Regions from separate parts of the Pseudomonas sp. ADAK18 genome, predicted to be linked through region 2. Evidence: riboswitches for the same ligand, from Rfam matches in the RefSeq annotation. Region 2 holds a riboswitch; each other region holds the start of a gene.
What was found. Region 2 has a riboswitch for cobalamin ahead of cobO (cob(I)yrinic acid a,c-diamide adenosyltransferase). Riboswitches for the same ligand answer to the same signal wherever they lie in the genome.
Positions count from the first base shown of each region.

Region 1: linked by a shared signal. The riboswitch ahead of cobW (cobalamin biosynthesis protein CobW) and the one ahead of cobO (cob(I)yrinic acid a,c-diamide adenosyltransferase) in region 2 are both predicted to bind cobalamin.
Region 3: linked by a shared signal. The riboswitch ahead of HKK55_RS11645 (CbtB-domain containing protein) and the one ahead of cobO (cob(I)yrinic acid a,c-diamide adenosyltransferase) in region 2 are both predicted to bind cobalamin.
Region 4: linked by a shared signal. The riboswitch ahead of HKK55_RS07350 (TonB-dependent siderophore receptor) and the one ahead of cobO (cob(I)yrinic acid a,c-diamide adenosyltransferase) in region 2 are both predicted to bind cobalamin.

Region 1 covers NZ_CP052859.1:2,613,680-2,620,889, forward strand. Annotated here, with positions in the region: gene HKK55_RS11615 (VWA domain-containing protein) at 1-387, opposite strand, end outside; gene HKK55_RS11620 (ATP-binding protein) at 441-1,442, opposite strand; gene cobN (cobaltochelatase subunit CobN) at 1,442-5,215, opposite strand; gene cobW (cobalamin biosynthesis protein CobW) at 5,219-6,280, opposite strand; cobalamin riboswitch at 6,373-6,575, opposite strand; gene HKK55_RS11635 (helix-turn-helix domain-containing protein) at 6,572-7,093, opposite strand; gene fabF (beta-ketoacyl-ACP synthase II) at 7,206-7,210, shown strand, end outside.
Region 2 covers NZ_CP052859.1:849,922-857,131, forward strand. Annotated here, with positions in the region: gene HKK55_RS03905 (C40 family peptidase) at 1-600, shown strand, start outside; gene HKK55_RS03910 (C40 family peptidase) at 745-1,284, shown strand; gene HKK55_RS03915 (sorbosone dehydrogenase family protein) at 1,442-2,755, opposite strand; cobalamin riboswitch at 2,855-3,103, shown strand; gene cobO (cob(I)yrinic acid a,c-diamide adenosyltransferase) at 3,181-3,792, shown strand; gene HKK55_RS03925 (cobyrinate a,c-diamide synthase) at 3,789-5,198, shown strand; gene bluB (5,6-dimethylbenzimidazole synthase) at 5,195-5,845, shown strand; gene cbiB (adenosylcobinamide-phosphate synthase CbiB) at 5,842-6,750, shown strand; gene cobD (threonine-phosphate decarboxylase CobD) at 6,743-7,210, shown strand, end outside.
Region 3 covers NZ_CP052859.1:2,621,055-2,628,264, reverse strand. Annotated here, with positions in the region: gene HKK55_RS11670 (fatty acid cis/trans isomerase) at 1-1,922, shown strand, start outside; gene nfuA (Fe-S biogenesis protein NfuA) at 2,835-3,419, shown strand; gene cobM (precorrin-4 C(11)-methyltransferase) at 3,637-4,383, opposite strand; gene HKK55_RS11655 (cobalamin biosynthesis protein) at 4,465-4,869, opposite strand; gene HKK55_RS11650 (CbtA family protein) at 4,866-5,567, opposite strand; gene HKK55_RS11645 (CbtB-domain containing protein) at 5,579-5,767, opposite strand; cobalamin riboswitch at 5,864-6,068, opposite strand; gene fabF (beta-ketoacyl-ACP synthase II) at 6,103-7,210, opposite strand, start outside.
Region 4 covers NZ_CP052859.1:1,635,088-1,642,297, forward strand. Annotated here, with positions in the region: gene HKK55_RS07345 (ferredoxin) at 1-337, opposite strand, end outside; gene HKK55_RS07350 (TonB-dependent siderophore receptor) at 349-2,274, opposite strand; cobalamin riboswitch at 2,367-2,573, opposite strand; gene HKK55_RS07355 (LysR family transcriptional regulator) at 2,663-3,529, opposite strand; gene HKK55_RS07360 (DUF4865 family protein) at 3,623-4,177, shown strand; gene HKK55_RS07365 (histidine phosphatase family protein) at 4,247-4,813, shown strand; gene cobF (precorrin-6A synthase (deacetylating)) at 4,873-5,631, shown strand; gene HKK55_RS07375 (alpha/beta hydrolase) at 5,644-6,363, shown strand; gene HKK55_RS07380 (hypothetical protein) at 6,519-7,100, opposite strand; gene HKK55_RS07385 (monovalent cation:proton antiporter-2 (CPA2) family protein) at 7,173-7,210, opposite strand, start outside.

The DNA of each region.
Region 1 (7,210 bases), 1.8 Mb from region 2:
GGCTTCACTCAGCGCCGCCAGCAATGGCGTGCCACCGCCCGCCCCCAGGCCGTCGAGCCACTGACTTAACCCTTTGGCCGCCCTCAGCCCCTGTACTTGCCACTTGGGTGACGGCCCGCTCACCGTGAGCAATGCCATCCGCGCCCGTTGGCGGTAAGCATCGTCAAACAGCTGAGCCAGAAAGCCCTTGGCGTCACTCAAGGCCTGATGTCGCCGAGTGGAAGCCGAGGCATCGACAATCACCAACCACAACTCATGGGGTGATCGGCTACGCAGGCGGTACAACAGGTCTTCACGGCATTGCGGCCGCCCGCCGAGCAAAGTGCCCGGCCAGTTGACTGAACCTTGTACAGCACTGCGCGCCGGCCCTTGCCGGCCCTTGTCCAGTCGGCCCGCTTTGGGCCGGGCATCCGCCCCCGCGTCAAGTCGAGGGCGAATGCCTAGGGCTTTTTTGGCCAGGCAGGCACATCTCGCCGGGCGCCCACGGGCAAAGCAGGTGCAGGCATGTCGCCCCACTGGCCCTGCCCCTCGGAAGGCGATGGATCAGAAGGCTTTGATGACTGGCCATTTGACGGGCTCGCAGGACTGGACGGCTCCTGACGCCGATGTCGCAGGGCAAACTCCGCCACCGCGTCGATATCTTCCTCACGGATAGCCGCCGCCCCACGCCACGCCGCATGCGCTCTCGCGCCGCGCAACCAGACCAGATCGGCACGCAAACCGTCGACGCCGGCCGCAAAGCAGCGCTCGGTAATTTGCCCCAAGGCCTGATCATCCAGTGGGATGCTCTCCAGTAGCGCCCGGGCCTGTGTGCAGCGCTCACGTAACGCGGCCTGCTGACCGGCCCACTGTGCGCAGAAAGCTTCGGGATCGCTGTCAAAATCCAGCCTGCGGCGAATGATCTGCCTCCGTTGCGCAGGCAGCGTTTGCCCGCTCAACGCCACATTGAAACCAAACCGATCAAGTAACTGCGGGCGCAGCTCACCTTCTTCCGGGTTCATCGTGCCAATCAGTACAAAGCGCGCCGAATGGCGGTGGGAAATGCCGTCGCGCTCGATCAGGTTGGTGCCGCTGGCCGCCACGTCCAGCAGCAGGTCCACCAGATGGTCAGGCAGCAAATTGACCTCATCGACGTACAACACGCCGCCATCCGCCTTGGCCAGCACGCCGGGGGAAAATTGCGCGCGGCCTTCGCTCAGCGCGGCGTCCAAGTCGAGGGTGCCCACCAGGCGCTCCTCGGTGGCGCCCAGGGGCAGCGTGACGAACTGGCCGCTCGCCAACAAATCCGCCAGGCCACGGGCCAGGGTAGATTTGGCCATCCCCCGAGGGCCCTCGATCAACACGCCACCGATTTTCGGGTCGATGGCGGTCAGGCACAGGGCCAGTTTGAGGTCGTCGGCGCCAACGACGGCGGACAGCGGGAAATGAGGGAGGTCGGTCATCAACTGTCTTCTTCTATATCCAACAACAAATTTTCCAACGCCTCACGATAGGCCCCGGGTTCCTGCCACATACCTCGCTGCTGGGCTTCCAGCATGCGCTCAGTCATCTCTCGCAAGGCGGCCGGGTTGTGCTGCTGCACAAATTCGCGGGTGTCGGGATCCAGTAAATAGGCATCAGCCAGCAACGCATATTGATGATCATCGATCAGCGCCGTAGTGGCGTCGAAGGCAAACAGGTTGTCCACGGTCGCCGCCATCTCGAACGCACCTTTATAGCCATGGCGCTTGACTCCTTCGATCCACTTCGGATTGGCCGCCCGGGCACGGATTACCCGGTTCAGCTCTTCTTTCAAGGTGCGGATCTTCGGTAAGTCCGGCTGGCTGTGGTCGCCGTGATAACTGGCGGCCCTATCACCGCTCAGGGTTTCCACGGCAGCGAGCATACCGCCCTGGAACTGGTAGTAATCGTTGGAATCGAGCACGTCATGCTCGCGGTTGTCCTGGTTCTGCAACACTGCCTGGACCTGGCTCAAACGCTGAGCGAACTGTTCACGGGCGGCAGTGCCTTCGTCGGAACCGCCATAAGCGTAGCCACCCCAGTTGAGGTAAACCTCGGCCAGGTCTTCTCGGCTCTGCCAAAGACGACCGTCAATCGCCCCCTGCACGCCCGCGCCATAGGCACCGGGCTTGGCACCGAAGATTCGCCAGCCGGCCTGTTTTGCCGCAGCCTCGTCATCCAGTCCGGACAGGCGCAAGGCTTCGCGTTCGCTGCGCACCTTGGCCGCCAGCGGGTTCATGTCATCCGGCTCATCCAGCGCCGCCACGGCTTGCACGGCCGCGTCGAACAGGCGGATCAGATTGGCGAAGGCGTCCCGGAAGAACCCGGACACCCGCAACGTCACATCAACGCGTGGGCGATCCAGCAGGCTCAGGGGCAGGATTTCAAAGTCATCCACCCGCTGACTGCCCGTGGCCCATACCGGACGCACGCCCATCAGTGCCATAGCTTGGGCGATATCGTCACCCCCGGTGCGCATGGTAGCGGTGCCCCACACCGACAGGCCGAGTTGGCGCAGGTGGTCACCGTGGTCCTGCAAATGCCGCTCAAGAATCAGGGTTGCCGACTGGAAGCCAATACGCCAGGCCGTGGTGGTGGGCAGGTTGCGCACATCCACCGAGAAAAAGTTGCGTCCGGTAGGCAGCACATCCAGACGGCCACGGCTGGGTGCGCCGCTGGGACCGGCCGGCACGAAACGCCCGCACAGGGCATCCAGCAAACCGCGCATTTCCGCCGGGCCGCAAGCATCCAGGCGCGGAGCGACGACAATACGCAGGCTCTCGATCACACCTTTGACGTCTTGCCAGCCTGGCTCTTCAAGCTGCTCAAGTGCGCCCTCCAGGGACTGCTCGATCAGGCGCGCAGCGTAGAGTTCCAGACGTTCACGGGTGTCGCCCGCCGTACGCCACAACTGTGGGTCAATCTTCTGCAGGACCTCGGGACGACGCCCGGTCCACGGTTCGGCCAGCGCGCAATCCAACGGATCGAAGCCCAGTTCAAACGCCTTGGCCAGCACCCGCAACAAACTCGATTGCGGCCCGCGGCCGTCGCCTCGCGGAATGCGTAGCAATGCCAGCAGGGTGTCGATACGCAAGCGCCCCACTGGCGACTCACCGAAAATGTGCAGACCGTCGCGGATCTGCGACTCCTTCAAGTCACACAAGTACGTGTCCAGGCGTGGCAACCAGATGGCCGCATCGGCATCGCTGTCGAGGTTTTCGTCCAGCGCCAGCTCCTGGTCGATACGGGTTTCCCGCACCAACTTGAGAATGTCCTTTTGCAACTCCCGGGCACGGCGCGGATCAAGCAGTTGTGCTTCGTAATACTCGTCCGCCAGCAACTCCAGGTTGCGCAACGGCCCGTAGGTTTCGGCACGGGTCAGCGGCGGCATCAGGTGATCGATGATCACTGCCTGGGTACGACGTTTGGCCTGGGCGCCCTCGCCCGGGTCGTTGACAATAAAGGGATAGATATTCGGCAGCGGCCCCAGCAACGCATCCGGCCAGCAGTTTTCCGACAGCCCGACGCCCTTACCCGGCAGCCACTCCAGGTTGCCGTGTTTGCCGACGTGGACCACCGCATGGGTGCCGTAGGTCTGGCGCAACCAGAAGTAGAACGCCAGATAACCGTGAGGCGGCACCAGATCCGGGTCGTGGTACACAGCGCTGGCATCCACCTGATAACCCCGGGCGGGCTGAATGCCGACGAAGGTCAGGCCAAAACGCAGGCCGGCGATCATCATGCGGCCGTCACGGAACATCGGATCATTGTGGGGAGAGCCCCAGCGCTCCAATACGGCTTGGCGGTTGGCCTCGGGCAGGCGCTTGAACATTGCCTCGTAGTCGTCCAGCCCCAGGCTTTGATGGCAAGGACGCAGATCGAGGCTGTCGAGGTCGTTGCTGACGCCACCCAACAGCGCTTGAATCAATGCCGTACCGCTTGCCGGCAGCTCGTCCGGCAACGGGTAATCCTCGATTTTCAGCGCCCGAAGGATATTCAGTGCCGCCGCCGGGGTATCAAGACCGACGCCGTTGCCAATGCGCCCATCGCGGGTCGGATAGTTGGCAAGAATCAGCGCAATACGCTTTTCGCTATTGGGCACCCGCGCCAGTTCGACCCAGCGCCTTGCCAGTTCGGCGACAAAATCCATGCGCTCCGGTTGCGCCCGGTAGCACACCACATCGGACTGACTGCGCTCGCTGCGCCAGGCCAGGTCCTTGAAGCTGATGGGCCGGCTGATGATCCGCCCGTCCAGCTCCGGCAAGGCAATATGCATCGCCAGATCACGGGGGCCGAGGCCTTGCTCGCTGGCTTGCCAGGCAGGTTCGTTGTCCTGGGCGCAGATGGCCTGGATCACCGGGATGTTGCGGCGAAACGGCCGCAGGTGCGGCGCTTCGGGGCTGGACTGGGCAAAGCCGGTGGTGTTGAGAATCACCGACGCCTGCACCTCATCCAGCCAGTCCTCGACCACCGTCAGGCAGCCGGGCTCTTTCAAACTGGCCACCGCAATGGGCAACGGGTTGAGACCCGCAGCCTGTAAGCGTTGGCAAAACACATCGATAAAAGCGGTGTTGGCCGCCTGCAAATGAGAGCGATAGAACAACACCGCCGCCACCGGGAGCCCGGCCTGCCAGTCAGCCTGCCAATCGCTCAGGCTGGCATTGGCTTTATGCGGGTGATAAATCGCCGTGCGTGGCAGCACCTGTGGCTCGGCCCAGGCGTAATCGCGCCCCAGGTAAGTCGTGGCCAGGCAGCGATAGAAATCCAGCGCATTGCCCATGCCGCCCTGGCGCAGGAAGTGCCAGAGGCGGTCACGCGCCTCCATACTCACGGTGCTGAGGCCGCTGAGCTCCGGGTCCGGACGATCGTCCCCCGGCACCAGAATCAGTTGAACGCCGCGCTGCGCCAACTCCACCAGGCGCTCAATGCCGTAACGCCAATAAGCAATCCCGCCGTGGAGCGAGATCAGGATGACCTTGGCGTGACGCAGCACCTCATCCACATACAAGTCGACCGACGCATGATTCTGCACCTGCATCGGGTTGGCCAGGCGCAGGCTCGGGTAGTCCGCAGGCAATTGCTGTGCGGCTTCGGCCAGCAGCGCCAGGCTGGAATCGCCGCTGCACAAAACCACCAGCTCGGCCGGGGTTTGTCCAAGGTCGGCAATGTTGTCATCCGAGACGAAACCCCCGGGCTGGGTCCTGAGCAGGTGCATGGCTTAAACGCTGAGGGCAGCGCGCAGTTGCGCTTCGAGCAAGGTGGCATCCAGTTCCTGGCCGATCAGCACCAGATGAGTCGCGCGCCGCTCATCGGCACGCCAGGCGCGGTCGAAGTGTTTGTCGAAACGGGTGCCTACACCCTGGATCAGCAGGCGCATTGGTTTGTTGGGAATAGCCGCGAAGCCCTTGACCCGCAGGATGCCGTGCTGGACCACCAGTTGAGTCAATGCGTCGAGCAACAGGCTTTCGTCGGCTTGCGGCAGTTCGATGGAGATCGAGTCAAATGCGTCGTGATCATGGTCGTCTTCACCTTCGTGGTGATGATCGTGATGGCTGTGACGGCCGTCGATGTGCTCTTCGGAACCGGCACCCAGGCCAATCAGTACATCCAGCGGCAAACGACCACTGCTGGCTTCGATGATCTTGACCGCTGGCGGCAGCTCCTCGGCGACTTCCAGGCGTACGCGGGCCAGGTCTTCGGGGCTGATCAAGTCGGATTTGTTGAGGATCACCAGGTCGGCGCTGGCCAGTTGGTCGGCGAACAGCTCGTGCAGCGGCGATTCGTGGTCAAGATTAGGGTCGAGTTTGCGCTGGGCATCCACTTGATCCGGGAACGCAGCGAAGGTGCCAGCCGCCACGGCCGGGCTGTCGACCACGGTGATCACTGCGTCAACGGTGCAGGCGCTACGAATTTCCGGCCACTGGAAGGCCTGGACCAGCGGTTTTGGCAGGGCCAGTCCCGAGGTTTCGATGAGGATATGGTCGAGGTCGCCGCGACGGGCCACCAACTCGCGCATCACCGGAAAGAACTCTTCCTGGACCGTGCAGCACAGGCAACCGTTAGCCAGCTCGTAAACGCGGCCGTTGGCTTCTTCTTCGGTGCAGCCGATGGAGCATTGCTTGAGGATTTCGCCATCAATGCCCAACTCGCCGAACTCGTTGACGATCACCGCGATACGGCGGCCCTGAGCGTTGTCCAGCATGTGGCGCAGCAAGGTGGTCTTGCCCGAACCGAGGAAGCCGGTAACGATGGTGACGGGGAGTTTGGCCAGTGTTTTCATCGGATGCCCTTTGGGGCGGGCATACGGGACGACTGGCCCTGCGACGGCACGCAGAAACCTGTTTCGCCACCGGATCACCCCGCCCGGTTGAAAGTTGAGAATCGTTGCGAGGCAGGTCTCCTGGCTTGGGGCTTGCCAGTCGTTCGACTGGCGCTGGCTGCGCCTTCCCGCCTGGTTCAGGCAGTGGCGTGGCAGTCAGATAAACCCTTTACAGTTGCGGGGGCAGCCGCGGCATTGACCGCGTTCCCTTCTTAGCTTCGGCCTGGGCCGAAGAACCTCGAAGGCGCAAGGCTACGCAGTGCACGAGGAAGGGTCAATCTCCGAACGTTTGGTGTGTATCAACGCCAAACGCTCCAGCATGCCTTCGCTCGCCGCGGGTCCAGCCCGTACGCGGCATTGTTCCATCGGCACGATAGCCCCCTGGGCAACGTCAACCACCGCCACCGCCACTGGACGGGCGGTCGCGGCATCGACCATCTGCAGGCTTTCGCCCTCCGGCGCGAAGTGCCGGTTGCCCCACCCCACGAACGCCATGATCACGATCCTGAAATCCTCACCGGCGGGCGTCGGCACATATTCAAAACGCGGCGGCCGCTCACTGTAGCGCCGGCGCTCCAGCAGTCCGCCCTCCACCAGCGTATTCAACCGGCGCGTGAGCATGTTGGGCGCAATATCCAGGCTCTGGGAAAACTCGTCAAAGCGCCTCAAGCCCTGCAGCGCATCACGCATGATCAGAATGCTCCACCACTCACCCACCCTTTCCAGCCCGCGCGCCACCGGGCACTCGGCATTTACCAGCGACTTGCGTTGCATTGCAGTTCCTCTATGGGGAAACCCGGAATATTTTCGCTACTCGAAGTTACTTTCATGATGATAGCTTCGTCCATGCATTGCTACCAACCAGAAATTGCGGAGCTGAGCGATCATGAA
Region 2 (7,210 bases):
CTCGCACTCGTTACCCTGTTGTTTGGTTGCGCCACCCACCCTCAACAAGTGGCTGAGCAGCAAAAACCTCAACAACAGAATCAACAAAAATTCGTCGCTGCGCAGTCTTCCACTGTTTACCAAGAAGAGCTCGCAACGGAAAAAGAACTGGTCGCCTTCGCCGGCAGCAAGCCTTACCAGCTTCCAGTTCTGGCCGACAGCATCCTCGAACGCGGCATGTCCCTGATCGGTACCCGTTACCGTTTTGGCGGTACTTCTGAAGCCGGTTTCGACTGCAGCGGCTTCATCGGTTACCTGTTTCGTGAAGAAGCTGGCATGAATTTGCCGCGTTCTACTCGCGAAATGATCAACGTGGATGCACCGTTGGTCGCACGAAACAACCTCAAGCCCGGTGATCTGCTTTTCTTTAGTACCAATGGTCGTGGTCGTGTCAGCCACGCCGGTATCTACTTGGGTGATGACCAGTTTATCCACTCCAGCAGCCGCCGCAGCGGTGGTGTGCGGGTCGACAAACTGGGCGACAGCTACTGGAGCAAGACCTTTATCGAAGCCAAGCGCGCCCTCGCCATGGCCCCTACTAGCGTTACCGCTCGCAAGTAAAGTTAAAGTGATACTTGAAGTTTGACGTGTAAGAGCTAGAATCTCTGGACATTGTTGTGAACTGATCGCGCGAGCCTTGCTTGCGCGATCTGGTTTCCAGCGTTCGGCAGCGAAAGCCGCATCCAGATCAGGATTGTTCTGCCCATGTCGACCTCGGCCCGCCTAATTCTTCTCGTTTGCGCCGCGCTGCTTAGCGCCTGCGCAAGTCACCCCCCACCTGCGCCCGTGGCCGTCAAGCCCAGGCCGGTGTTCAACTATTCCAGCCAAACCTTTTCGCCAGCGGCCGAAGACGTGCTTTTTCGTGCGCTGGGCCTGGTCGGTACGCCTTATCGCTGGGGCGGCAATACGCCGGACTCGGGTTTTGATTGCAGCGGTTTGATTGGCTTTGTCTACCGTGATGCTGCGGGCATCTCTCTGCCGCGTACCACGCGTGAGCTGATTGTGATGCGCGCCCAGGATGTGAGCGAAGACGCCTTACAGACCGGTGACTTGATCTTCTTCGCCACCGGTGGTGGCTCGCGGGTCAGCCACGCCGGGATCTACGTGGGTGAAGGGCGTTTTGTACACGCGCCGCAAACCGGCGGTACGGTGAAGCTGGACACACTGTCCAAAGCTTATTGGCAGAACGCCTACCTGAGTGCCAAGCGTGTATTGCAGCCTGAGCATCTGGCGCGCAACCCCTAGAATTGCGCTGATCAAAATGTGGGAGCGGGCTAGTGTGGGAGCGGGCTTGCTCGCGAAAGCATCACCTCGGTGTAACTGATACATCGAGGCGCCTGCATCGCAGGCAAGCCAGCTCCCACACAAATCCACAGTTATTATGTGGTGTTCTCTAGGTCAGCTATTTAGCCGCCGATACCCGCCACACCTTGTTTCCCACATCATCCGCCACCAGTAAATCCCCTTGTTTATCGATCACCACGCCCACCGGCCGGCCCATGGCTTTCTCGTCGCTATTAAGGAACCCGGTCAGTACATCCACCGGCATCCCTTTCGGCTGGCCTGCCTCAAACGGCACAAAAATCACCTTGTAACCACTGTGGGGCTTGCGGTTCCACGAGCCGTGCTGGCCGATAAACGCTCCGTTGCTGAATTGTGCGGGCAACGTGCTGCCTTCGGCGAAGGTCAGTCCCAGTGAGGCCGTGTGTGGCCCAACGGCGTAGTCCGGTGCGATGGCCTTGGCCACCAGTTCAGGATTCTGCGGTGTTACTCGCACATCGACGTGCTGTCCGTAGTAGCTGAACGGCCAGCCATAGAAGGCGCCGTCTTTGACCGAGGTGATGTAGTCCGGCACCAGGTCGCTGCCGATTTCATCGCGCTCGTTGACCGCCGTCCACAGTTTGCCGCTTTGGGGTTCCCACGCCATGCCGTTGGGGTTGCGCAGGCCTGAGGCGAAGATTCGGTGCTGACCGGTGGCGCGGTCCACTTCCCAGATGGCGGCTCGGCCCTGTTCCGCTTCCAGGCCGTTCTCTGCAACATTGCTGTTGGAGCCGACGCTGACGTACAGCTTATTGCCGTCCTTGCTGGCCACCACGTTTTTGGTCCAGTGATGGTTAAGCGGGCCGCCGGGTAAATCGACGACCTTGCTTCCCGCCTCCTTGATGGCTGTTTCGCCCGGCTGATAGGGGAAACGCAGCAATGCATCCGAATCGGCGACATACAGGTCGTTGCCCACCAGCGTCATGCCAAACGGCGAGTTGAGGTTTTCCAGGAATACGGTGCGAGTTTCGGCGACACCATCGTGGTCGGTATCCCGCAGCAGAGTGATGCGGTTCGGGCTGGGCACCCCGGCACCGGCGCGCCCCATGACTTTCCCCATGACCCAGCCACGAATGCCCTTGGCGTCATCCGGCTTGGGTGGCGCGTTGGTTTCGGCTACCAGCACGTCGCCGTTGGGCAGTACGTACAACCAGCGCGGGTGATCCAGGCCTTCGGCAAACGCTGCAACCTGGGTGCCGGCGGCTGCGGTGGGCTTGACGCCTTCAGGCCAGCCGATCGCCGGGGCGATGTTTACAGTGGGGATCAGGGTCTTGTTGGGTTCCGGCAGTTTGGGCGAGGGCCCGGTGCCGTCGGAGACTTGCAGGCTAGAGCTTTCACCGCAGGCGGCGAGGCTGCTTGCGACCATGATGAGTAAGGCGAGTCGGGTCTTGTGCATGGTTTTCTCCTTAATACCTGTAGTGATAGAGGCACTTAGCAGGCTGATGGTTCAAGTCTGTCGGCGGCTTTAATTGACGCTCCACCCCCAACCCACTAACCTTCGCGGCTTGTTTCAGGTGCTCTGTGGCGTGTGCGTCGACAGAGTGAAACAGGGAAGCCGGTGAGTGAGCACACTTTTCAACAGTGAGGCCGCGATCCCGGCGCTGCCCCCGCAACGGTAAATGAGTCAAAACGGTGCTTTCAGCCACTGTATCGCCCCGCGATATGGGAAGGCGCACCCCCGACATGCTCTTGAAGAGAGCGTCGCTCATGAGCCCGGAGACCGGCCTGATTCATCCAACAGCATCACGGTGGGCGATGCTTGGCTGTCTGTTTTTTCTTTTCCTGCCCGCCGTTTTTGTCCAGCCCCAACGGAGAGCTGCCATGACTGATTCCCCTGATCGTGACGAACGCCACCTGGCGCGCATGCTGCGCAAAAAAGCGGTGATCGACGAACGTATTGCCAATTCACCGAACGAGTGCGGATTGCTGCTGGTGCTGACCGGCAACGGCAAAGGCAAGAGCAGCTCGGCCTTTGGCATGCTCGCCCGGGCCATGGGCCACGGCATGCAGTGCGGTGTGGTGCAGTTCATCAAGGGCCGCACCAGCACGGGCGAAGAGTTGTTCTTCCGCCGCTTTCCCGAGCAAGTGCGCTTCCATGTGATGGGCGAGGGCTTTACCTGGGAAACCCAGGACCGTCAGCGCGACATCGCCGCCGCCGAGGCCGCCTGGGTAGTTTCCCGGGAAATGCTTCAGGACCCGTCCATCGGCCTGGTGGTGCTGGATGAGTTGAACATCGCCCTCAAGCACGGTTACCTCGACCTGGATCAGGTGCTTGGCGACTTGCAAGCCCGCCCGCCGATGCAGCATGTAGTGGTCACCGGCCGCGGTGCCAAGCCTGAGCTGATCGAAATGGCCGACACCGTCACTGAAATGGGCATGCTCAAGCACGCGTTCCAGGCTGGGATCAAGGCACAGAAGGGCATCGAACTTTGAATCAGCCCCGTCATTGCCCTGCCGTCCTAATCGCCGCACCGGCGTCAGGCCAGGGCAAAACTACCGTCACTGCCGCATTGGCCCGCTTGCACCGCAACCTTGGGCGCAAGGTACGGGTGTTCAAGTGTGGCCCGGACTTTCTCGACCCGATGATCCACGAGCGCGCCAGCGGTGCGCCGGTCTATCAATTGGACATGTGGATGGTCGGTGAGCAGGAAAGTCGCCGGTTGCTGTGGGAAGCGGCAGGGGAGGCCGACCTGATCCTGATTGAAGGTGTCATGGGCTTGTTCGACGGTACGCCTTCCAGCGCCGACTTGGCGCGGCACTTTGGTGTGCCGGTACTGGCGGTGATCGATGGCACGGCCATGGCCCAGACCTTTGGCGCCCTGGCGCTGGGGCTGGCGCGTTACCAGCCGGACCTACCGTTTGCCGGTGTCCTGGCCAACCGCGTCGGTACGTTGCGCCATGCGCAGTTGCTGGAAGGTAGCCTCACTGAGGGCTTGCGCTGGTATGGCGCGCTGTCCCGTGAGACGGGTATTGAGTTGCCCAGCCGTCACCTTGGACTGGTGCAAGCCAGCGAGCTGAATGACCTGGATGTGCGCCTCGACGCCGCCGCCCAAGCCTTGGGTGGCAGTTGCGAGGTAGCGCTGCCACCTCCAGTGGAGTTCGCCGCGCCCGAGGTCATCGAGGTCGAGCCGCTGCTGGCCGGTGTGCGCATTGCCGTGGCCCGTGATGAAGCGTTTGCCTTCACCTACGGTGCCAGTCTCGATCTGTTGCGGGCGATGGGGGCCGAGTTGCGCTTCTTCTCGCCGATCCATGATCGTGAGTTGCCCGATGCCGACAGCTTGTACCTGCCCGGCGGCTACCCGGAGCTGCATCACAGGGCGTTGTCGGAAAACACCACGATGTTGAGTGCGATCCGTGCCCATCATGCCGCTGGCAAGCCGTTACTGGCTGAATGCGGTGGCATGCTCTATCTGCTGGACTCGCTGACCGATGTGGACGGCACTCGCGCAGAACTGGTTGGCCTGCTTCAGGGCGATGCCGTGATGCAAAAGCGCCTGGCAGCCCTGGCCTTGCAGAATGTCGAGTTGCCGGAGGGCCTGTTGCGTGGCCACACCTATCATCACTCCCTGACCAGCACCGAATGGCAGCCTATTGCCCGGGGCTTGAGCCCCAATGGCGGGCGCGGCGCCGAGGCAGTTTATCGGCAAGGGCGGATGACGGCTTCTTATGTGCACTTTTATTTCCCATCGAATCCAGCTGCGGTGGCTGCACTGTTTGCGCCTGACCGCGAGGCCACCCTCGCAGGCAAGCCAGCTCCCACGGTGGGTCTGTGTGAGTCCCCCATTGACGGATCAATCCAATCCAATGTGGGAGCGGGCTTGCCCGCGATGAGGCCATGAGCCACAACGCCTTCCCCGAAACCGAACGCGCCGCCGTCTACCGCGCCATCGCTGAACGCCGCGATATGCGCCACTTCAGCGGCGGCATCGTCGCTCCCGAACTGCTGCAACGCTTGCTGCACGCCGCGCATCAGGCCCCCAGCGTCGGCTTGATGCAACCCTGGCGCTTTATCCGCATCAGCGACCGCAACCTGCGAGGGCAGATCCAGCAGTTGGTGGAGGAAGAGCGGGTGCGTACTGCAGAAGCCTTGGGCGAGCGCTCCGACCAGTTCATGAAGCTCAAGGTCGAAGGCATCAACGATTGCGCCGAGGTGTTGGTAGCGGCGCTGATGGACGATCGCGAGCGGCATATCTTCGGCCGCCGTACCCTGCCGGAAATGGACATGGCGTCGTTGTCCTGCGCGATCCAGAATCTGTGGCTCGCGTCCCGGGCCGAAGGGCTGGGTATGGGCTGGGTCTCTTTATTCGAGCCCCAGGCTCTGGCCGATCTGTTGGGCTTGCCGCCCGGCGCAAAACCTTTGGCGGTGTTGTGTCTCGGGCCGGTCACCGAGTTCTACCCGGCACCGATGTTGCAACTCGAAGGCTGGACCGAACCGCGTCCATTGAGCGACATGCTGTATGAAAATTATTGGGGAGTGAGTCAATGAGTGTGGCCTTGCTGAGTGTCGCTGCCGTGGCGCTGGATGCGCTGCTGGGCGAACCCAGGCGCTGGCATCCGCTGGTGGCGTTCGGCAATTTCGCCGGGCGCATCGAGCAACGTTTCAACTCCGCCGGTCGTGGCTGGCGCAGTCATGGCGTCACCGCGTGGGTGATCGCGGTCATACCGTTGACCTTGCTGGCCACGGCCCTGTCGTGGGCGCCCTACGTGGGTTGGGTGATTGAGATTCTCGCGCTGTATTGCGCCCTCGGTATGCGCAGTCTGGGCGAACACGTGGCACCCGTGGCCCAGGCCCTGCGCAGTGATGACCTCGAAGAGGCGCGTAAACGTGTTGGCTATCTGGTCAGCCGCCAGACCAGCGAACTGGACCGTACCGAAGTCGCTCGTGCCGCTACCGAATCGGTGCTGGAGAACGGCAGCGATGCAGTGTTCGCTGCGCTGTTCTGGTTTGTCGTCGCCGGTGTACCCGGTGTGGTGCTCTATCGCCTGAGCAACACGCTGGATGCCATGTGGGGCTATCGCAATGAACGTTTTGAACGTTTCGGCTGGGCCGCAGCCAAGATCGACGATGTGTTGAACTATATTCCTGCGCGGCTGGTGGCCTTGACCTACGCATTGCTGGGCAAAACCCGGCTGGCCCTCAAATGCTGGCGCACCCAGGGCTCGACCTGGGACAGCCCCAATGCGGGTCCGGTGATGGCCGCCGGTGCCGGTGCGCTGGGTGTCGAGTTGGGTGGCGCGGCGATTTATCACGGTGAACTGCATCAGCGCCCACAACTGGGCGAAGGTGTGCCAGCGGATGCCGATTCCATCGACCGTGGCTGGCAACTGGTGCAGCGTGGGGTGTGGCTGTGGTTGCTGGTTCTGTGTGTGGGGGCTGAGTTTTATGCTTGAGCATGGCGGCCGGCTGCGCAAGGCAGCCCTGCAATATGGTGTCCCCGAGGCTGATTGGCTGGACCTGTCCAGCGGTCTGGCGCCTTGGCCTTGGCCGATCCCGGAGATCCCGTTGCGGGCCTGGGCACGCCTGCCAGAGACCGATGACGGCCTGGAACAGGCGGCTTGCGAGTATTACGGCGCTACCCAGGTGCTGCCGGTGCCCGGTTCCCAGGCCGCAATCCAACTGCTGCCGCGTTTGCGGCGTGCGGGCAAGGTCGGGGTGCTGTCACCGTGTTATGCCGAGCATGCCGAAGCTTGGCGCCGCGCTGGCTATATCGTCCGTGAAGTGCTGGAGCAGGAAGTCGACTTCTTCCTCGACAGCCTCGACGTGCTGGTGGTGGTCAACCCCAACAACCCCACTGGCTTGAGTTTGCCCCCGCAACGCCTGCTGGATTGGCATGCACGGCTCGCCGAGCGC
Region 3 (7,210 bases), 1.8 Mb from region 2:
CGCCCTTGCAGCCGAACGCCAAGTTGCCAGACGAAATTGTCCTGGGTCTGAGCCGCGAAAATATGTGCCCGATGCCCGGCGAGTTCGACGCTTATGCCGGCGCCCACCCCAAAGAAGGCATGCCGCTGGCCGTCACTGGCCTGACCGATCAGCAATACCAAACCCTGCAACGTTGGCTGGCCTCTGGCGCGCCTATCGATGAACAAGGCCTGGCACCGAGCGCCCAGGAAGCCTTGCAGGTCCAGCAATGGGAAAATCTGTTCAACCAGCCCGGCGCCCGGGAAAGCCTGGTGGCGCGTTGGTTGTATGAGCACCTGTTCCTGGCCCATATCTATTTTGAGGGTGGCGAGCCGGGGCATTTCTTTCAGTGGGTGCGTTCCCGTACGCCCAGCGGCCAGCCGATTGACCTGATCAACACCCGCCGGCCCAACGACGATCCAGGCACCCAGGTGTACTACCGCCTGTGGCCGGTGCAAGGGGTGATCGTGCACAAGACCCACATCACCTATCCGTTCAGCGCCGATAAAATGGCCCGCATCAAGTCACTGTTCTACAGCGGTGACTGGCAAGTGCATGCCTTGCCGGGCTACGGGCCAGCGCGCCGGGCCAACCCATTCGAGACGTTCGAAGCCATTCCGGCCAAGGCGCGTTATCAGTTCATGCTGGATAACGCCGAATACTTTGTGCGCACCTTTATTCGAGGGCCGGTGTGCCGTGGGCAGATCGCCACGGATGTGATTCGCGATAACTTCTGGACGCTGTTCCAAGACCCCGATCACGACCTGTACATCACCGATGCCCGCTATCGTGGCCAGGCTACGCCATTGCTGGCAATGCCTGGGCAAAACGATGACGTGGGCAGCGTGCTGAGCCTGTGGCTGGCCTACCGCGACAAGCGCAACGCTTATGAAGCCTTGCGTCGCGACAGTTATGCTGACTTGTCCGCACCTAGTTGGTCGAGCCTGTGGGCCGGTAATGACAATGCGCTGTTGTCGATCTTCCGCCACTTCGACAGTGCTTCGGTGACCAAGGGATTGATTGGCGAAGTCCCGCAGACGATGTGGCTGTTCGACTATCCGTTGCTGGAGCGCACGTATTACCAGTTGGCGGTCAACTTCGATGTCTTCGGTAATGTCTCCCACCAGGCGCAGACCCGGCTGTACTTCGACCTGATCCGTAATGGTGCCGAGCAGAACTTCCTGCGCCTGATGCCTGCGGATTCGCGGGACGGCTTTCTGGATGACTGGTATCAGAACAGCGGCAAGGTCAAGTTGTGGATGGATTATGAAGCGATTGACGACGACAAGCCTACGGGGTTGAGCCTGGACGAGAAGGATCCCAAGCGTGATTTTGCCAACCAACTGCTGGCCCGTTATAGCGAGCTGAATGCCAGCCCGGATCCGATCAATCGGTGTGTCAGTGCCTATTGCTCGCGTCCGGGTATCGATCCGGCGCTGCGGGATGCGGAACAGGCCTTGAGCCGTTTGACTTCACGTCCGGCGGCCGGGCTCAAGGTGATTGAGCAGTTACCGGAAGCGACGATGTTGCGGATTGAAACCCGCAGTGGCAAACGTGAGGTGTACAGCCTGATGCGCAATCGGGCCCACAGCAATGTGGCGTTTATGTTGGGTGAGGCTTATCGCTACCAACCGGGTCTGGATACGGTGACGATTTATCCGGGAGTGCTCAGCAGCTATCCGAATTTCATGTTCAATATTCCGGCGCAGGAAGTGCCGGCGTTTGTGGCTGCGATGGAGAGTGCCAAGGATGCGAAGCGGTTTGAGGCAATCGTGGATCGGTGGGGGATTCGTCGAAGTCATCCGTTGTTTTGGCAGTACTTTCATGACTTGTCGCGGTATATCCATGAGACGGCGCCGGTTGAGGAGGGGGTGTTGGATATGAATCGGTATGAGAATTTGTAGGGGGGTGGGGTTGGCGTTGGGTACATATCCGTTGCTGCGGTGATGGCTGCTATTGGTTCCGCTCTTACAGCGGGTCACTTTGCAAAAGCGGCAAAGTAACCAAAACGCTCTTGCCCCACCACTCGGCACCTCGCTCAGGCTCGGTGTGCCCGAACGCAGGCATTACTCCGTGGGCCCGCCGCGATCGGCCATCCATGGCCGTGTCGCGGCTACCCCGGCATCCATGCCGGGGTGCCCACTACGCAATACCTGCGTGCGGCCATCGTGGTTTAACGGGGCGCCTAGATCAAAATCAAAAGCAGAGCAGAGCAGAGCAGATCAAAGCAGATCAACAGCCAAGCTGCTTTTTTTGCTTTTCTGTGGGAGCTGGCTTGCCTGCGATGGCATCACCTCGGTGTTCCTGAAAGACCGAGTTGCCTGCATCGCAGGCAAGCCAGCTCCCACAGTCCACCGTGCCCGCTTTTGATTTTGCCTTTGCCTCACACCACTCAAGCCGGCTGGTAGGCCGCTGTGTTCTTGATCTGCTTTTGACGTTGATCTTAGGCGCCCCGTTAAACCACGCTGGCTGAACGCAGGCCTTGGTCCGTGGGTAAACCGGCAGGACGCCGGTTTAGCCGCACTGGGCCAAGGATGGCCCATTGCGGCGGCCCACGGAGCAAGGCCGGAGTGAGGGCACACCGAGCCTAGGCGAGGTGCCGAGTGGTGGGGCAAGAGCCCTTTTGGTTACTTTTGGGGCTCTTTTCCAAAAGTGACCCGCTGTAAGAGCGGAACCAATAGCAGCCGTGACCGCAACAACGGATATGCCCACCAACCCCATCTCCCCCAAAAAAGCCTATCCCGACAAAAACACTAGGACTTTGTACCTCCGTAATAATTTGGCGTAAACTGCGGGCAAGCCTGTGAGGAGTTTCCATGACTGCCATAACCATTACCGACGCCGCCCACGATTACCTGGCTGATCTGCTGTCCAAGCAGAACACCCCAGGCATCGGCATCCGCGTCTTCATCACCCAGCCCGGCACTCAGTACGCCGAGACGTGCATTGCCTACTGCAAACCGGGCGAAGAAAAACCCGAAGATACCGCCCTGGGGCTGAAAAGCTTCACCGCGTATATCGACGCGTTCAGCGAAGCCTTCCTCGACGATGCGGTGGTCGACTACGCCACCGATCGCATGGGCGGCCAATTGACCATCAAGGCGCCCAACGCCAAGGTGCCAAACGTCAACGCTGACAGCCCGGTCAACGAGCGCATCAATTACTACCTGCAAACCGAAATCAACCCGGGCCTTGCGAGTCACGGCGGTCAGGTCAGCCTGATCGATGTGGTCGAAGACGGCATCGCCGTGTTGAAATTCGGTGGTGGTTGCCAGGGCTGTGGCCAGGCGGACGTGACCTTGCGCGAAGGCATCGAGCGCACTCTGTTGGAGCGGATCCCCGAGCTCAAGGGTGTACGTGACGTGACCGACCACACGCAGAAAGAAAACGCCTACTATTAAGGCGTTCGTTGCGAACAAAAAACGGCGCCCCGCGAGCGCCGTTTTTTTATGCCTATAATTCAATGTATTACGGATGCTTTATGACGTTAAAGGTTAAGTGTGGGAGCCGGGCTTGCCCGCGATAGCGATAGGGCTGCCAACATCAATGCGGGCTGTGCCACCGTCATCGCGGGCAAGCCCGGCTCCCACAGGGTTTTGCATGGGGCTCAGAATTTGCTCAGGGGCGGTAGAGGTGGGCATGCCCCGCACGATAGAGCGATGACTCACGGAAGCTGTCACTGGCCAACACCCGGCCCACCACAATCAACGCCGTACGCCTGAAACCCTTGGCCGCGACTTTCTCGGCAATATCCGCGAGAGTCCCAATAACCCAGTCCTGATCCGGCCACGTCGCACGGTGCACCACGGCAATCGGGCAATCCGCGCCGTAATGGGGCAGCAGCTCAGCGACGATCTTCTCCAGATGATTGACCCCCAGGTGAATCGCCATCGTCGTGCCATGCTGGGCCAGGCTGCTGAATGCCTCACCTGCCGGCATTGCGATTTTATCGGCATAACGGGTCAGGATCACGCTCTGGGCAATGTCCGGCAGCGTCAGTTCGGTCTCCAGCAGCGCGGCGCAGGCCGCCACGGCTGTTACGCCTGGAATGATCTGAAACGGTATTCCCAGCGCTCTCAAGCCGCGGATCTGCTCGCCAATCGCGCCATAGAGGCTGGGGTCGCCGGAATGCACCCGAGCCACATCCTGGCCCTTTTCGTGGGCGACTTTAATCAGCTCGATGATCTGTTCCAGGTGCAGTTCAGCGCTGTTGACCACCTGTTCCGCCTGATGACCTTCCAGCACGGCCGCCGGTACCAGGGAGCCGGCATAGATGATCACCGGGCAGCTGCGAATCAGTCGCTGGCCCTTGACGGTGATCAGCTCCGGGTCGCCGGGGCCGGCGCCGATGAAAAAGACGGTCATGGATGCTTTCCTGTGCAAACGCGTGCGAGCAAGGCTTCAGATGAAGATTGCTCATGATCGAGGGGCACGATTATCGGGAATTTAGCCGGCACACGCCAATGCAAAGGTGGCCTGGGCGTTTTTTTGGCGGGTGATCAGCAGTGAGGCAGAGGCCTGAGCCATGGATTCGGCCAGGGCCAGGGCCGCGCTTTCGGCGATGCCGTAGCAACCGGTATGTGCATGGGCGATGGGCGACTTATGGCTCAATCGAGCTTCATAACCCGCCAATTGCTCGGCACTGAAAAACTGCAGTGGCAGATCCAGGACCTTGGCCAGCGCCAGCAGTCCCGGCTCATCCTGTTTACGGTCGATGCTGGCCAGTGCAATGACGTGCCGGCGTTCGATCCCCCTGGCATCGAGGGCCGCATTGAACAGGTTGAGCAGGGTGTCGACGCCACAGCCCCGCCGGCAACCCAGGCCAACCACCAGGGTTGGCACGGTGTTCATGCTGAGTACTGATCGTCACGATTGCGGCGAAACAGCCAGGCACTGATCAGGCCCAAGGCCAGCCAGAACGCAACGTTGGTCAGCTGCGAGGCAATCTTGAACTGTGCTTCCAGGGCTTCAGGCGCCAGCATCGAATGGACTTCCGGTTGCGGCGCGCCAATCACGTGAGGCACCACTAGAATCGCCACGCCCAGCGCTTTCAGCAGCCAGTTGTGCCCGAACACAATCAACGCGATACCGGTAGCGGTGGAGGCCGCAGCACCGATCCACCAGATTTGCCGTTGCGCCAAGTCGGCGGCCGCAGTGCCCGGTAGCTCAGGCGGCAAGCCAAGGGTCGGCGCCAGCACGAAAGTGGCGTAACCGGCCAAGCCCCACAGCAGGCCTTGGGCCGTGCGGGTTGGCGCGCGCAAGGTGTAGAGACCCGCCAGCATCAGGGCAAAACCAACAGCGACCACCAGGTTACCGCCGGTGGTGGACAGCACGCGCTGCCAACCGTCTGCCGGCTCCCAGGCTTCGGCGTCATGGCCGTGAGCGGCGGCCGCGCCATCGGCGTGTTCATGCAATTCGGTGGCCGGGGCTTTCTCGAAGGTTTCCGCCTGGAGAATCAACGGGGCGACCCAGAAGCTTTGCAGCAGGGTCAGCAGCAGGGCGGCCAGCAGGCCAGTGAAACCTGCGGTTTGCGCAATACGCTTGATCATGTCGGCAGGTCTCAGTGGCACGGGAATGCGGCGCTGTGGCGGGTATCGTGGGCGGCGTTGTGCACGGCCTCGATATGCGAGAAACCGGCGAAATACACCAGGCACGCACCGAGGATCGACGCGCCAATGGCAGCGGTCAGGCGTTGGCTCAAGGTGGCAGTGCTGCTGGCGGTGTGCGAGGTGCTGCTGATGATCGACATGGCGCGTCCCTTTTCGAGTGTCAGGGTGAAACGAGCGCATGAAAACCCCGCGAGCCAGGCACGCAGGGCCTTAACAGCGCCCGCCCACCGCGGGTTTGTTATCTGATTTTTTCGGGCCGGTCTCCGGGCTTGCGAGGGACTTGACGTCAAAAAGCATCGCCTTCCCATGTCGTGTCGACACAGTGGCTCTGACGCTTCGCTCGCTTACCGTTGCGGGGGCAGCACCGGACTCGTCATAACCTCATGACTCACCGGTTTCCCGTTTCACCCTGTGAAGGGCACCCGAAACAAGATGTGTAGGAGAGCATGGGCGGGGATTCACGTCAAATACGCGATTACAAGCGTAAGTCCCAGCGCTTGAACAGCACGCTAGCGTTGACGCCGCCAAACCCGAACCCGTTGGATATCGCATATTCAATAGGCATCGACCGGGCTGCACCGCGCACCAAGTCAAGTCCTGCAGCCGCATCGTCCGGGTGGTCCAGGTTCAGCGTGGCGGGGGCAATCTGGTCGCGCAAGGCGAGTACCGTGAATATCGCCTCGATTCCTCCTGCGGCACCTAGCAGGTGACCGGTTGCCGACTTCGTTGCGCTGATCGCAACGCCTGCGTGTGCGCCGAATAACGCGTTGATGGCCGCCAACTCGCCGTTATCACCCACCGGGGTCGACGTTGCATGGGCGTTCAAATGCTGGATCTGCGCCGCAGTGATCCCCGCCTGTTGGATCGCCAGCTCCATTGCCCTGCGGGCACCAGACCCATCTTCCGGGCCGGAGGTCATGTGATAGGCGTCGGCGCTGGTGCCGTATCCCACCAGCTCCGCGATGGGGGTCGCGCCCCGGGCCAGCGCATGTTCGAGTTCTTCGATGACCAACAATCCGGCACCTTCGCCCATGACAAAACCGTCGCGGCCTTGATCGAAGGGGCGTGAGGCCAGCTCAGGAGTGGCGTTATAGCTGTGGGACAACGCGCGCGCAGCGGCAAAACCGCCCAGGCTGACCCGGTGAATACAGGCTTCGGCGCCGCCGCAAACGGCGATGTCGATTTCTCCCGCGCGAATCATCCGGGCTGCGTCGCCAATCGCTTGCACACCGGCGGCGCAGGCTGTGACGGGGGAGCCGAGCGGGCCTTTTAGCTGATGCTGGATCGACACATGCCCGGCGGCCATGTTGCCGAGGAACGAGGGAATGGTGAACGGCGACAAGCGTCGCGGGCCTTTGCTGTCCGCGGTCCGCACCGCCTCGGCAATCGCCGGAAAGCCGCCGACGCCGGAGGCAATAATGGTCGCGGTACGTTCCTGTTGCGATGCAGTTTGCGGATTCCAGCCGGCCTGGGCCAGGGCTTCTTGAGCGGCGGCCAGGGCAAACACGATGAAGCGGTCCATCTTGCGCTGTTCTTTGGCCGGGATGACGGTGTCCGGGTCAAACCCGGCTTCAGGGTCCTGA
Region 4 (7,210 bases), 790 kb from region 2:
CCTTTATCAGCAGGTCGTCGACGACTTCACCACCCACCAGGTGCACTTCTACCAGCCGTTGCACGTCCGCTTTTGTGCGCACGCCGTACCAGCAGGTGTCCGGATACACCGTCACAATCGGTCCCAGGTTGCAGGGGAACTGGCAGTGGGTGCGTGTCAGCAGCACGCCCCCCGGGATTTCGATGTACGCGTGCTCGAGCAACTGGCGGCGCAGCGTTTTCCACAACTGTAAGGCGCCACGCTGGGTGCAGCGTGGGCCGGTGCACAGGAACACGTGGCGGGCGTGGTCGGGGATGTGCGACCAGTCTGGGTGGGTTTCTACAGTGTCGTTTTGCACGGGCTTATTCATCAGAAGCGATACGTATAACGCACCTCGGAGGTGAAGGGCCGACCGAGGTTATCGACGTTGGCGGAGCGGCTGGTGACGTAGTCGCGGTCGAACAGGTTCTCCACCAGCAGGCTTACGCGGTGCTGATGGGCGTTGTCGAGATAGCGATAGGCGTCGGCATCCACCACCGAGTAGTGGCCGTATTCGACCTTTTTCGAGCTGATGACATCGCGGATATAACGGATCGCGCCGCCCGCGCCCCACATCCGGTCCGCCGATTCGTAGCCGACCCGCAAGCGCGCAAAGAAACTCGGGATATCGTTGAGGGTCACACCCGCCCGGGACTCGGTGAGATTGCGGGTCATGTCCGCCTGCAGGCTCCATTGATCGTTGAGTGCCAGCTTGGCGTCGGCCTCGAAGCCGCGCATCTGGATCTGGCCTTGACCGTTGACCCACTGTTCGCCGTCTTGGGTAATCAGGTCGGTGATTTTGCGTTTGAACACGGTCACGCTGGCGCTGAAGTCGCGGTCGAGCAGGTTGCCTTTGTAGTCGGCGCCCAACTCGGCATTGCGGCTTTTCTCCGGTTTCAGGTTACGGTTGCCCATCTCGTCGCCCGGCTCGTTGACGAACAGCTGTTCGGCGTTCGGCAGCTTGTAGGCCGTGCCGTACTGCCCGCGCAATGCCCAGTTATCGTTGAGGTTGTAGAGCGACGTGAGCATGCCGACGGTGGCACTGTCGCCGCCGCTCATGGCCTCGTGACGGATGCCGAGGCTGGGGTGCCAGTCGGGCAGGGCGTCGATCTTCGGTCGCAACTGGGTATACAGCGCATGGGCCTGGGCCTTGTTGTTGTCGATGATCAGCACATCGTCCTGGCCCTTGAACCACTGGTTGTCGGAGCCGAACACCAGCACATGATCACCGGGCAGTACCGCCTTGCCTTCGGCTTGTATGCCCCAGTCTGTGAAGCCCCAATAGTCGTTGTGATTCTTGACCGTGGTGCCGCCATTTTCGGTGTTGAGGATCTTGGTGTAGCGCGTGTCCCAGTCGTTGATATGACCCTTGATGAAGTAGCTCAGCTGCTCGTTGAGGCTCTGCTCGAAGGTCGCCGTGGCGATTTGCTGCACCCGGTCATTGGTGGTCTTGTGGTGGTTAGTGGCACCGGCGAAATCCAGGTTGGCGTCAGCATATTGGTAGAACAGCTCCAGCCGTGAGTCATCACCGAAAGACTGAATGGCTTTGCCGCCGAAGGTGCTGACTTCGTAGGAGCGCTTCTTGTCGGTGACGTTTCTCATATCACGGTTGCGAAACGGTTGGTAACCTTCGGAGACGTTACGGTTGACATACGCCAGCAAGCCCAGGTCGCCGAAGTCGTTGTTGAAAATCTTCTCTGCCCGTGCATCGCCGGTGGTTCCGCCGAACGTATCCACGCCCAGGTTCACCTCACCGGACACCTCGCGTGACTGCGGGCTGCGGGTGACGATATTGATCACCCCGGATACCGCCTGGGTGCCGAATAACAGGCTCTGCCCACCCTTGAGTACTTCAATGCGCTCGATGGCGTTGGCTGGCAGAGTGTCCAGGTACAGGCCGCCGTACAGGCGATTGTTCAGGCGCACGCCGTCCAGCAGGATCAGCGTGTCATCGTTACGTCCGCCCAACAGGGAATAGGTGCCGTAGTCGAACGGGCCGTTTTTTGGCGCGACGTAGAGACCGGGGATAAACATTTGCATGGCCCGCGAAACATCGGCGCCAGGGCCGGCGCGTTCGATCTGTTCACGGGTGACGACTTCCACCTTGCTGCCGTACTGAGCCATCTCGGCAACGGTGGTGGACTCCACCGAGGGTGCAGAAACGATCTGCTGCTTGAGCACCAAGACTGTTTCATCGGCGAGCAGGAGCGGGCTGAACAGGCAGCCCAACAGGGAAGTACAGGAACGTCGAATCATAGTCTTCTCGAAAAGTTTCTTTCGCAGAAGCACGCAGGAGAAGGCATCGAGCACACGCCAATACCGGCCCATGCCCGCCCACCGCAGGATTTTGCCAAACAGAAATTCCAGGCCGGTCTCCGGGCTCACGAGGCTCGATCCCTTCACCTTCCCATGGCGGATTGGCCACAGTGGTGTGTCGAAGGGGTCACTCGTATACCGTTGCGGGGGCAGCACCGGACTGGCTCGGAAAGAGCGTACCGGTTTCCCGTTTCACCCCATGCACGGCGGCATGAGGCACCTGAAACTGGGCGGCATCTGAACACTCGCAAGACCGTTCGTCAACTTGGGTAGGGAATTTTCAGGCCCTGAGGTGCAGGCGCAACGACGGTGAGGTGTTCAAGTGGCCTTAGCGTTCCAGAACGCCTCTGAATGTCGCACTTAACGCCCGCAACGTTTCTTTGGAGCGCCCGTCGCTGATCCGGCTGTACAGCACGACTTCGCTGACGGGCAGCGCGGGTAATCCCCACTGTGCGCTCACGTCCACCGCACCCGCCGGTGCCACGCGACGGGCGAGGGCTGCCACGCCCAAGCCGGCACTGACCGCTGCACCCACGGCCATGACGCCGCCGCCGACAAACACCTCGGTCCAGTCGATTCGCGCCTCATCCAGCGCTCGCACCGCCAGGTGTCGTACACCGCAGGGCGGGGCCATGGTCGCCATGCGCAACGGCGTGCCGGGCGTGTGCTGCCAGGTGGGCGCGGCGAACCAGCCAAAGCGCTCCACCACCAGCACTTCACCGTCCTGGCGATCGCCCTCGTTACGCACGATCACGGCGTCCAGTTCGTTGCGGTCGAAGGCCGCCACCAGGTCACGGGATGAGGCAATTCGTACTTCCAGAATCACCAGCGGATCGTAGGCGGCCAGGCGGCTGAGCCACACCGGCAGGTCAGGCCCGGCGACGTGGTCGCTGATGCCGATGACCAAACGGCGTGTTGTGCTGGCGCTCATATCACCCAAAGCCCGTTCGTGGGCATTGAGCAAGGCGCGGGCGGCGACGATGAACTGCTCACCTTGAGGCGACAGGCGCACATGCCGGGGCGTGCGCTCCAGCAGGCGATAACCGAGGCGTTCTTCCAGGCGCTTGAGCTTGAGGCTGATGGCCGCCTGGGATGTATCGAGAGCCTGGGCTGCGCGGGTGAAACTGGCGAAATCCGCCACCAGTACGAACGCTTGCACGGTGTCGATATCCAGAGGTTTGAGTGTGCCAATCATTTCTATTCCTTATCATACCTATATCAAGCGATATCTTGATGAAATCACTGAGACTGCGCAAGCTCAACACTCATCTTGCACAGGAGCGCCAACATGTTCGCCAAACAGTATTCACATCGGCTGCCCGCCGATTACGACATGGGCATCATTCGTCAACGCGCGGCGCAACTGGGGCCGCTGTGGGATGACACCGAGGGGTTGTTGTTCAAGGCCTTCATTGCCCAGACGCGGGGGCAGGGCACAGGCGTGGGAAACTTGTATGCCTCGGTGTACCTGTGGGCCGACCCTCTGGCTGCGGCAGACTTTTTATTGGGCGAGCGCTTTCAGAAAGTCCTCGACAGTTTTGGCCAGCCGCACATTGAGTCCTGGTTGCCGCTGGACGTGCGACGGGGCCCGGCGCAAAACGCCTTGAGCGTGTATCGGGAAGAGTGGGCGCTGGCGCCGGGGGCGGATCGTGCCCAGTTGCTGGCAGTTGAAAAAGCACGCAATCAACAGGTGGCTGACAGCAGCGATAACTTTGCGGTGTTCCTGGCACTGGATGTCCAGGCGTGGAAGCTGATACGGATTACCTTGTCGGCCAAGGCACGGGAGGACAACCACCCCGGCAGGGGGTATGAGGTGCTCTACCTGGCGCGTCCGGGGTTGTAAAGACGGCTACAGAGAAGGGTGTTCCTGTGTCAGGATGCGTCCTTTACCTTGATGCTAGGGCGATTTTCGATGCAGGCCACTCGCTTGACCCTCATTTGCCATGCCAGTACGCCGGCTCAAAAACGCGCCCGCTTCGCGTTGGACGAACCCTTGGAGATGGTGTGGCAGTCGGCGGCGTTGTCATTGGCCAGCCGCTTCAAGCGCGCACCCCGTTTACTGTGTGGCCCCGAGGTGCGAACCCGGCAAACGGCGATGTTGTTTGGCGAGCATCCGCAGGTAGAAGAAGCCCTGCGCGACTGTGATTTCGGGCGTTGGCAAGGTAAGGGCCTCGACGAGCTTCAACAGGCCGAGCCCGACGCCATGCAGGCCTGGCTGACGGACTGCACCGCCAATCCCCATGGCGGTGAATCTGTGGCGCAATTGTGCGAACGGGTAAGGCGGTGGCTGCAATCGCTGGAGCAAACACCGGGCCATGTGCTGGCGGTGACTCATCCCTTTGTGATTCGCGCCGCGTTGCTGCATGTCATGCAATGCCCGCTGGCGATGTTCAATCGAATCGACGTGGAGCCATTGTCATCCACCGAGCTGCGTTTCAACGGCGTCTGGCGCTTGCGCCTGGAAACTCACGCCACCTAGGGTTACGAACATGGCAAAATCGGCCTCCCGCACTGAGAACACCCCATGAAGACTTTCCCATGAAGAGCATCCTGATCATCGGCATCGGCGCCGGCAACCCCGACTACATCACCATGCAGGCGGTCAAGGCGCTCAACCGTACCGACGTGTTTTTCCTGATGGACAAGGGCCAGAGCAAGGACAAGCTGATCGACCTGCGCCGGGAAATCTGCGAGACCTATATCAACGCCGACCACGCTTACCGCTTCGTCGAAGCCGATTGCCCCGAGCGGGTGCGTGGCGAGATCGACTACACCACCGCCGTCCAGGACCTCAACCGCGACAAGCAACAGACCTTCGAGCGGATGATCAACGAGCAAATGGCCGACGGTGAGTGCGGCGCTTTCCTGGCCTGGGGCGACCCGGCGTTGTACGACAGCACCATCCGTATCCTGCAGGCGATTCTTGCCAGTGGCCGCTGCGAATTCGAATTCGAAGTGATCCCCGGCATTACCAGCGTCCAGGCCCTGGCCGCCCAGCATAAAGTGCCGTTGAACCGTATCGGTCGCTCCATCGAGATCACCACCGGCCGCCGGTTGGCGGCAGGGCAGGCCAGCGATGCCGATACCCTGGTGGTGATGCTGGATGCCGAGGACTCCTACCGCACCGTGGCCGATCAGGATCTGGATATCTATTGGGGGGCTTACCTCGGTACACCGGATGAGATTCTGATCAGTGGCAAAGTGGCCGAGGTGGCCGATGAAATCGAGCGCGTACGCAAGGCGGCGCGTCAGGCCAATGGCTGGATCATGGACACTTATTTATTGCGCAAGCCCTAGAGGTTCATTCCCATGCTCAGATCGATTGCCTTGGCACTGGCCCTGTTTGCCGGCACGGCTCAGGCTGAAGACACGCTGCACACCGACTTGCCGCTGCTCTATCTGGAGCAGACCATGAGTGACGCACGCAACCAGCCGTTGGTGATTTTCCTGCACGGCTATGGCAGCAATGAGCAGGACCTGTTCGGCCTGCGGGATCGGTTGCCATCGACCTGGACCTATTTGTCGGCGCGTGCACCGCTGCCAGTGGATCCGCATGGCTATCGCTGGTTCACCAAGACGCCGGGGGATGGCGATTACGACGGCGAGACCGCCGACTTGCAGAGCAGCGCCAAATTGATTGGCGATTTTGTCGCCCAGGCCACGCGTAAATATCACACCGAAAGCGATCGGGTGTTTCTGGTGGGGTTCAGCCAGGGAGCGATCATGTCGTACGAGGTAGGGCTGCGTCATCCTGAAACCCTGCGGGGGATTGCGGCGCTCAGCGGCAGTTTGCTGCCGGTGCTCAAGGCCGAGTTGAAGCCTGATGCGCAGCTTGAAAAACTGGCGATTTTTATTGGCCATGGCACGTTGGATCAGGCGCTGCCGTATGTGTCGGCGACGCGGGCCAACGAGGTGTTGAAGGGGCTTTCCTTGACGCCAAAATTCCACGGTTATCCGGGGATGATCCACACCATAGGCGAGGCGGAAGTGCAGGACCTGAAGAACTGGCTGGAAAACAGTCTTCGGTAATGGCGGTGTGAACGCAGTCTAATGTGGGAGCGGGCTTGCTCGCGAAGGCGGTGGATCAGTTACATGGATGCTGAATGACACACCGTATTCGCGAGCAAGCCCGCTCCCACACAAGCCCGCTCCCACATTTAACCGGCGGTGTTGATACAAGCCTGTTACTTCCCGCCGGTAATCTGCTTCACCAATACCTCATGGCCTTTCACATCATCCGCCCGTGAAATAGCCTGGATCACCAACAGGTGATCGCCGGAGCCAGCAAGGAAGGTCGAGTTCAGCGTTTTGCCGCCGCCCATGGTCGCGGTGCTGTCCACTTGGCGCAGGCCCAGGCCCTTGACGGTCAGTTTCTTCTCGGCCTGTTTCTTGAAGTCCGGTAGGGCCGCGCTTTGGTCCTTGACGAAACCGGCGACGGCGCCATCGAGGAACTGCGGGTCGTTGTCCTTGATGGTGATGCCATCGTTGCGCACGGTCTCGGCCACGATCACCACGCTTTTCGTGGCCTGGTTCGCGTACATCGTGCCGCTGGTGCCGGCGGTGCCGTCAGCTTCATTGCCCGTTGGCAACGCATCGCCGACATAGTCCTTGGGCAAGTTGAAGGTGAACTTGCCGCCCAGGGTCGAGATGCTTTGTGTGGCCGCTTTCTGGGCGGCCGGTTTGCTCGCGGCAAACACTTGGCTGGCGCCGAACCCGACGGTCAGCGCGAGGGCCAAGAGGGCTGAGGTCTTGCTGAGGGTGGCCATGAAGCTCTCCAGGAAAGAACGAAATTGCGCTGCATTCTGTCAGAAAATTCGCAAAATCGTTCGAATCCATCCTCAGGCCTTGTCGGATTCCTCTTCCAATCGATCCATCT